2 regions of the Streptomyces sp. NPDC101191 genome follow, and region 1 is predicted to be linked to the other one. Evidence: riboswitches for the same ligand, from Rfam matches in the RefSeq annotation. Region 1 holds a riboswitch; the other holds the start of a gene.
What was found. Region 1 has a riboswitch for S-adenosylmethionine ahead of thrC (threonine synthase). Riboswitches for the same ligand answer to the same signal wherever they lie in the genome.

Region 1 (4,204 bases):
GACCCGGGTCAGACCCTGCGCCGGAACGCGTCGACCGCGGCTGAATGTATCTGCCCAACTGCCCTCTGCAACAGGTCAATCGGACGAGAATTCTGGGCACGGTGGAAAGGGGAATTGGGGAGAATCCCCGGAATTCCGGGGCAAGTCGGGCCCGGCAAAACGCGCAGAAGGTACACAAGGCGCGGGCACTTTGGCTGCTTCTTGTCGCGCGGAGACGCATTCTCATATGCGCCTGGCATGAGCAGCGGAGGGGACTTCCCCAACTCTACCGCGCTCAACCATACAGAATTACCCCTTCCGCTTCTTCTGGCGGAAGGGGCAATTCAGGTATTGCGGATACCCGTGAGTACGGCCCTGCGGCCGCCGGCACGGTGCGCGACGGTCAGCCGCCGGCGACGGCCGGGATGATGGAGACGCCCGCGCCGTCCGGCGTCGCGGTCTCCAGGCCCTGCTCGAAGCGCACGTCGTCGTCGTTCACGTACACGTTGACGAAGCGGCGCAGCTTGCCCTGGTCGTCCAGGACGCGGGCCGCGATGCCCGTGTGGTTCTTCTCCAGGTCGGCGATGACCTCGGCGAGGGTCCCGCCCTCGGCGGGCACCTCGGACTGCCCGCCGGTGTAGGTGCGGAGGATGGTGGGGATGCGGACGTTCACGGCCATGGCTGTCTTCGTACCTCTCGGTTTCAGTGGGCCAGGCCCGCGTCGCGGAACGCGTCCAGGCTCGGGCGGATCGTGGCGGTCGCCTGCGAGGTCTCGGCCACGGCGTCCAGGGTCTTGAGGCCGTCGCCGGTGTTGAGGACCACCGTCGTCAGCGTGGGGTCGATCAGACCGTTCTCGACGAGCTTCCTCGTCACGCCGACGGTCACGCCGCCCGCGGTCTCGGCGAAGATGCCCTCGGTGCGGGCGAGGATCTTGATGGCGTCGACGACCTGCTCGTCGTTCACGTCCTCCACGGCACCGCCGGTGCGGCGGGCGATGTCGAGCACGTAGGGGCCGTCGGCCGGGTTGCCGATCGCCAGCGACTTGGCGATGGTGTTCGGCTTCTGCGGGCGGACCACGTCGTGACCGGCCTTGAAGGCGGCGGAGACCGGGGAGCAGCCCTCGGCCTGGGCGCCGAAGATCTTGTACGGCTTGTCCTCGACCAGGCCCAGCTTGATGAGCTCCTGCAGACCCTTGTCGATCTTCGTGAGCTGCGAGCCGGAGGCGATCGGGATGACGAGCTGGTCCGGGATGACCCAGCCGAGCTGCTCGCAGATCTCGTACGCGAGCGTCTTCGAGCCCTCGCCGTAGTACGGGCGGAGGTTGACGTTCACGAAGCCCCAGCCCTCGCCGAGCGGGTCGCCGATGAGCTCCGAGCAGAAGCGGTTGACGTCGTCGTAGTTGCCCTCGATGGCCACCAGGTCGCCGCCGTAGACACCGGCCATGACGACCTTGCCCTGCTCCAGGTCGTGCGGGATGAACACGCAGGAGCGGAAGCCGGCCCGGGCGGCGGCGGCGCCGACGGCGCCGGCCAGGTTGCCGGTGGACGAGCAGGACAGGGTGGTGAAGCCGAAGGCGCGGGCGGCCTCGATGGCCTGCGCGACGACCCGGTCCTTGAAGGAGTGGGTCGGGTTGCCGGAGTCGTCCTTGACGAAGAGCCTGCCGGGCTCGACGCCGATCTCGCGGGCGAGGTTGTCGGCCTGGACGAGCTTGGTCCACCCGGGGTTCAGGTTGGGCTTCTCGGCGACGTCGGCCGGGACGGGCAGCAGCGGGGCGTAGCGCCAGATGTTGGCGGGGCCGGCCTCGATCTGCTTGCGCAGGGCCTCGGGGTCACCGGTGGGCAGGTCGTAGGCGACCTCGAGCGGACCGAAACAGAGCTCACAGGCAAAGATCGGGCCGAGCGGGAAGGATTCACCGCATTCGCGACAGGAGAGTCCGGAAGCGGGACCGAGATCGACGGTGGTTCCGGGTGCGACGGTCTGTACAGCCATGGAGGCGAGGCCCTTTCTCCTCATCTTCCTCATGACGCATTTCGCCATGAGACGGATTTGGCACCTTCCCTAGCCGGGAGCCTCGCGCTGAAAGCTGCGCCCGTCAGGACTCCACCTGGGGTGGTGACCGTGAGACGGGTGGGCGAGTAACCGACTGGAGGGTTGCCGGGGCTTCAACGGGCCGTTTCCCTCTGCCCCTCTGGATGAGCGGTATTCGATTGTGAGACGCGGTCGGCACCCCGACATGCATCGGGCATCCGCGTTGTTCAAGACTGTAACCGAAGGCTTCCGAGGTGGAGACGGTCGTCCGATCCGCGAGATGGAGATCACGTTGCTGGAAGAAGTGGAGCGCTGGCTGACCCGGCGGTCCTGGTCCGTGGCCGACCGTCCGCTGGAGCGGATCCTCGCCGCCAAGCGGGGGACGAAGGTCAGCGTCGTCCTGCCCGCGCTGAACGAGGAGGCGACGGTCGGCGCGATCGTCTCCGTCATCCGCCACGAGCTGATGACCCCGGCGGTGCCGCTGGTGGACGAGCTGGTGGTGATCGACTCGGGCTCGACCGACCGTACGGCGGAGGTGGCCGCGGCGGCCGGCGCGCGGGTGGTGGCGCGCGACGAGATCCTGCCCCGCATACCGGCGGTGCCGGGCAAGGGCGAAGTCCTGTGGCGGTCACTGATGGTGACGAGCGGGGACGTCGTCTGCTTCGTGGACGCGGACCTGCGGGACTTCTCGGCGGACTTCGTCACCGGGATCGTGGGGCCGCTGCTCACCGATCCGGACGTCGACTTCGTGAAGGCCATGTACGACCGCCCGCTCGGCGCCGAGTTCGACGGGCTCACCTCGGGGAGGCCCCCCGGCCAGGGCGGCCGCGTGACGGAGCTGGTGGCCCGGCCGCTGCTCAATCTGCACTGGCCGCGGCTCGCCGGATTCGTCCAGCCGCTGGGCGGCGAGTACGCGGCCCGCCGCTCGCTGCTGGAGCGGCTCCCCTTCCCGGTCGGTTACGGAGTGGAGCTGGGCCTCCTCGTGGACGCGCTGCACACGGTCGGCCTGGACGCGCTCGCCCAGGTGGACGTGGGGGTGCGCAAGCACCGGCACCAGGACGGCCTGGCGCTCGGCCGGATGGCGGCGGCGATCTACCGGACGGCCCAGCTGCGCCTGTCACGGGGGCACCTGGTGCGGCCGCGGCTCACGCAGTTCGAGCGCGGCGAGGACGGCTTCACGCCGCACACGTACGCGGTGGACACGGAGGAGCGGCCCCCGATGGTGGAGATCGCGGAGTACGCGGAGCGCCGCGTGGCGTAACACCGGATAATGATCATTTCTGACTAGATTTCCGTTTCATGCGGTTCAGACCTGAAACGGGAATCCTGTTGGCGACGCTCGGCATGGCGGCCGGAGCGCTGACGCTCACCGGGGCCGCCGCGGCCGCCGCCGTCCCGGGCGGGGCCGTCCCGGGCGGGGCCGCGTGGGCCCCGCGGGCCGCCCATGAGACCACGCACGCGGGTGACGCCCTGGCCGGGAACCCGGCCGCCGTCGGCTCCGCGACACCCGGCCGGCCCGGCCCCGCCCCGGACCCGAAGCCGTCCCCGTCGGCCCCGTCCGTACCCCCGTCCTCGCAGCGCGCCCCGGCCGCCCCGAACAGCGGCCCGCACGCCGGTCCGCACGCCGGTCCGAATGCCGGTCCGAACGGCGACGGCCAAGGTGGGGTGACGGCGCATACGGGCGAGCGCGTGTGGCTGCTCGGCGGGCTGGGGCTCGCGCTGGCGGCGACGGGCGTGGTGGCCAGGGCGGCGATCAGGAGCCGCACGGAGAGCAGCCGCACGGAGCCCTGACCGGCGACCGCGCCCCGGGCGCGCCGACCCGCGCGCCGCACCAGGCCCTGATCCGGCCCCACCCGCCCCCGCCGGGCCCGTCTGGCGCGAATCCGTACGTCTCGAATCCGCACGTTTGAGCGTTTACCGGACGGGCTAGGTTCGCCATATGGCTTCTGTCCTCGTGGCATCGAACCGCGGCCCGGTCTCCTACACCGTGCGTGACGACGGCGCCCTGGAGACCCGGCGGGGCGGCGGCGGGCTCGTCTCGGGTCTCAGCGCCGTCGCGTCGGAGGGCGCTGCGGAGGACGGGCTCTGGGTGTGCGCGGCCCTGAGCGACGCCGACCGCGAGGCGGTGCGGCGCGGGGTGGCCGAGCCGGGCGTCCGGATGCTGGACATCGACCCGGAGGTGTACGCCGACGCGTAC
Region 2 (4,204 bases), on a different contig from region 1:
CGCGATCGACTCGGTCAGCGAGGTCTTCTCGGTCACCGGCACCTACGACCTGATCGCCATGGTCCGGGTGGGGCGCCACGACGACCTGGCCGACATCATCCCCGGCCGGATCTCCAAGATCCCGGGCGTCGAGGGCACCGACACGCACGTCGCCTTCCGCGCCTACTCCCAGCACGAGCTGGACGCGGCCTTCGCCATCGGCCTGGAGTCGTAGGGCAACCGCACGCACGGTGAAGCCGGCCTCCCCCGCGGGAGGCCGGCTTCACCCGTACGAGGGACAGATCAGCCGCGGTCCGGGACGCAGCGGCCGTCCTCGGTGCGGTAGTTCCAGCGGGCGCCTTCGCGGACCAGCTCCTTCACCGCGCCGACGAAGCGCTCCACGTGCTCGTCGGGCGTGCCGGCACCGAAGCTCACCCGGATCGCGTTCAGGGACCTCTCGCCGGGGGCCGCCTCGGGGGCGCCGCACTCGCCCGGGTCCTGCGGGTCGCTGCCGAGCAGGGTGCGCACCAGCGGGTGGGCGCAGAACAGGCCGTCGCGGACCCCGATGCCGTACTCGGCGGAGAGCGCGGCGGCGAAGTGGGAGCTGTTCCAGCCGTTCACGACGAAGGAGATGACGCCGACGCGCTCGGCGTCGTCACCGAAGAGGGAGAGCACCCGCACCTCGGGCACCTCGGCGAGGCCCTCGCGGACCGTGGCGATCAGGTGCCGCTCGCGGGCGACGAGCGAGTCGAAGCCGGCCTCGGTGAGCGCCTTGCAGGCGGAGGCGATGGCGTAGACGCCGATGACGTTGGGCGAGCCGGCCTCGTGCCGGGCCGCGGTGGTGTGCCACTCCACGTCCACACCGCCGTCGGCCCGGCGGGCCACCGTGCGGGAGGCTCCCCCGCCGGCGAGATAGGGCTCGGCGTCCTGGAGCCAGTCGGCGCGCCCCGCGAGTACGCCGGAGCCGAACGGGGCGTACAGCTTGTGACCCGAGAAGGCGACCCAGTCGACGTCCAACTCCCGTACGGACACCGGGTGGTGGGGCGCCAGCTGGGCGGCGTCCAGAACGATCCGCGCGCCGTGCGCGTGCGCTGCTGCGGCGAGTTCGCGCACCGGCCAGAGCTCGCCGGTGACGTTCGAGGCGCCGGTGACGCAGACCAGGGCGGGGCCGTGGGGGTCGCGGTCGGCGAGCGCGCGCTCCAGGGTCTCGACGGCCTGCCGCGGCGTGCGCGGCGCGTCGAGATAGGTGATCCGGGCGTCCCGCCAGGGCAGCAGGGAGGCGTGGTGCTCGGTCTCGAAGACGAAGACCTGGCAGTCGGCGGGGATCACCTGGGCGAGCAGGTTGAGCGAGTCGGTGGTGGAGCGGGTGAAGACGACCTGGTCACCGGGGCGGCAGTCGAGGAACTCGGCGACGGTGGTCCGGCTGTTCTCGAAGAGGTCGGTGGAGAGCTGGGAGAGGTACCCGGCGCCGCGGTGGACGCTGCCGTAGTAGGGGGCGTACGCGGCGACGTCGTCCCACACGCGCTGCAGGGCCGGCGCGCTGGCCGCGTAGTCGAGCGCCGCGTAGGTGACCTCGCCGCCGGTGACCAGCGGGACCGTGACGTCCCGGCCGAGGACCGGCAGCGGAGCGTCGCAGCAGGGGTCGGAGTCGGCGGAGGCGGAGGCGGCGGACGGGGCGGTGGCGACGGAGGCGGCGTTCGGGCGTGCGGACATGACGGTATCTCCCGGCATAAAAGGGGCGCGAAATGGCGTGACGAGGCCCGCGCGACGGCAGCGCGAAGAAGGGTGCCGCGTACGGGTGGTGATGGAGAAGGGGGCCGGAGGCCCTAACGCATTCGCTTGCTCACGAGACACTGCTCCCTAGAGGACCAAGGACCCCAGGGTTGTGCGCAGGGGTCCGCGCTTGCCGCAGGCTTCTGCTCGTACGGCCTGGTCTTCACCCGGGGCACCCCGCCACGGACGGAGGGTTGCCGGACAGCCAGCCGGGGCTTTGTCGCTGTCACTCATGACCTGGTACAGAACCTATGCCAGTCGATCACGACGACGCAACCCCGTCCCGGCATCCGGGACGGGGTCGCCATACGGCGTTCACACGGACCCTCAGGCGTTGCTGGCGGCCACCCACCGGTCCAGGGCCCGCCGTGCGGCGCCCGAGTCGATGGCCTCGGCGGCCTTCGCCATGCCCGCCCGCAGCTGCTCCGCCAGGGTGCCCTCGCCCGGCTCCAGGGCCGTCAGCGCCGCCGCCGAGTTGAGCAGCACCGCGTCCCGGACCGGTCCGGTCTCACCGGCGAGCAGCCGCCGGGCCACGTCCGCGTTGTACGAGGCGTCCGCGCCGCGCAGCGCCTCCACCGGGACCAGGTCGATGCCGACGTCCCTCGGGTCGAAGCGCTCCTCGCGGACGGTGCCGTCCCGGACCACCCAGACCGTCGAGGTGGCCGTGGTGGTGAGCTCGTCCAGGCCGTCGTCGCCGCGGAAGACCAGGGCGGAGGAGCCGCGCTCGGCGAGCACGCCCGCCATGATGGGGGCCATCCGGGCGTCGGCCACACCGGTCGCCTGGGCCCTGACCCGGGCCGGGTTGGTGAGCGGGCCCAGGAAGTTGAAGACGGTGCGCACGCCGAGCTGGCCGCGGGCGGCGGCCACGTGCCGCAGCGCCGGGTGGAACTTCACCGCGAAGCAGAAGGTGACGCCGGCCTCCTCGGCGACCTCGACCACCCGCCGGGGCGTCAGCTCCAGATTGACGCCGAGCTTCTCCAGGACGTCGGAGGCCCCGGAGGCGGAGGAGGCGGCCCGGTTGCCGTGCTTCACCACCTTCGCGCCGGTGCCGGCCACGACGATCGCGGACATGGTGGAGATGTTGACGGTCTTGGCGCCGTCGCCGCCGGTGCCGACGATGTCCACGCTCGGCCCGGGCACCTCGATCAGGTTGGCGTGCGCGTACATCGCCCGGACCAGACCCGTCAGCTCCTCGACGGTCTCGCCCTTGGCGCGCAGGGCGACCGCGAAGCCGGCGATCTGCGCGTCGGTCGCCTCGCCGCTCATGATGGTGTCCATCGCCCAGGCGGTGGCCTCGCTGCTGAGGTCCTGCCGGCCGAGGAGTGCGTTCAGGACGCCGGGCCAGGAGCGGCCCGCCGCGGTGTCGCCTCCAGCGGGGTTCACAGCGCTCATGGTCGCTCCTGAGGTGTACGTACGGACTGCAAGGGTTGCCTCCCACCCTATCGATCTCCGGGAACGGCAAAGAGCCCCGTCCATCGAATGGACGGGGCTCTCGCCGTGGCGACCTACTTCAGGAGGTCAGAGGTGATCAGTGGTGGCCGTGGCCGCTCTGGATCTCCTTGTACTCCTCGGAAGTGGGCTTGGCGACCTGGTTGTCGTCGCCGTAGTAGCCCTTGTTGAGCTTGACCCGGAGCTTCTCCATACGGCCGATCTTGCGCTCCACGCCGTTCTCGTCGACGGTCGGCGGCAGCTCGGCCGGCGCGTACTGCTCGTGCGCCGTGAGCTTGTACAGCTCGCCCTGGCTGAGCGGCTGGTGGACCTCGACGAACTCACCGTGCGGCAGGCGCTTGATGATGCCGGACTCGCGCCCGTGCAGCACCTTGTCCTTGTCCCGGCGCTGCAGGCCGAGGCAGATCCGCTTGGTGGCGATGAACGCGATGACCGGTCCGAGGAAGAAGAAGATCCGGACGAACCAGGTGATCGAGTTGAGCGACAGGTGGAAGTGCGTCGCCCAGAGGTCGTTTCCACCACCGACGAGCATGATCATGTACGCGGTGATCCAGGCGACACCGAAGGCGGTGCGCGTCGGAGCGTTGCGCGGGCGCTGCGCGATGTGGTGCTCGCGCTTGTCGCCGGTGATCCAGGACTCGATGAACGGGTAGACCGCGATCGCGGCGAGCACCGCCGGGAAGATCGCCAGCGGGATCATCACGCCGAGGACCAGCGTGTGGCCCCACAGGTTGATCTCCCAGCCCGGCATGACACGGATCAGACCCTCGGCGAAGCCCATGTACCAGTCGGGCTGGGCGCCGGTGGACACCTGGTCCGGGCGGTACGGGCCGATGGCCCAGATCGGGTTGATCGAGGCGATGGCCGCGACGACCGCGATGACACCGAAGACCAGGAAGAAGAAGCCTCCGGCCTTGGCCATGTACACGGGCAGCAGCGGCATGCCGACGACGTTCTTGTTCGTACGGCCGGGGCCCTCGAACTGCGTGTGCTTGTGGACGAA

Region 2: another riboswitch for S-adenosylmethionine. It lies ahead of ACIRQF_RS24265 (aminotransferase class V-fold PLP-dependent enzyme); the one in region 1 lies ahead of thrC (threonine synthase).

What each region holds. Positions count from the first base shown of each region.
Region 1 is NZ_JBIWOU010000005.1:552,893-557,096, forward strand. Features, by position in the region: gene ACIRQF_RS22375 (MoaD/ThiS family protein) at 383-658, opposite strand; gene thrC (threonine synthase) at 682-1,992, opposite strand; SAM riboswitch class I at 1,986-2,178, opposite strand; gene ACIRQF_RS22385 (glucosyl-3-phosphoglycerate synthase) at 2,300-3,268, shown strand; gene ACIRQF_RS22390 (hypothetical protein) at 3,307-3,798, shown strand; gene ACIRQF_RS22395 (trehalose-6-phosphate synthase) at 3,947-4,204, shown strand, end outside.
Region 2 is NZ_JBIWOU010000006.1:267,629-271,832, reverse strand. Features, by position in the region: gene ACIRQF_RS24270 (Lrp/AsnC family transcriptional regulator) at 1-214, shown strand, start outside; gene ACIRQF_RS24265 (aminotransferase class V-fold PLP-dependent enzyme) at 283-1,692, opposite strand; SAM riboswitch class IV at 1,874-1,990, opposite strand; gene trpD (anthranilate phosphoribosyltransferase) at 2,080-3,144, opposite strand; gene ACIRQF_RS24255 (cytochrome bc complex cytochrome b subunit) at 3,281-4,204, opposite strand, start outside.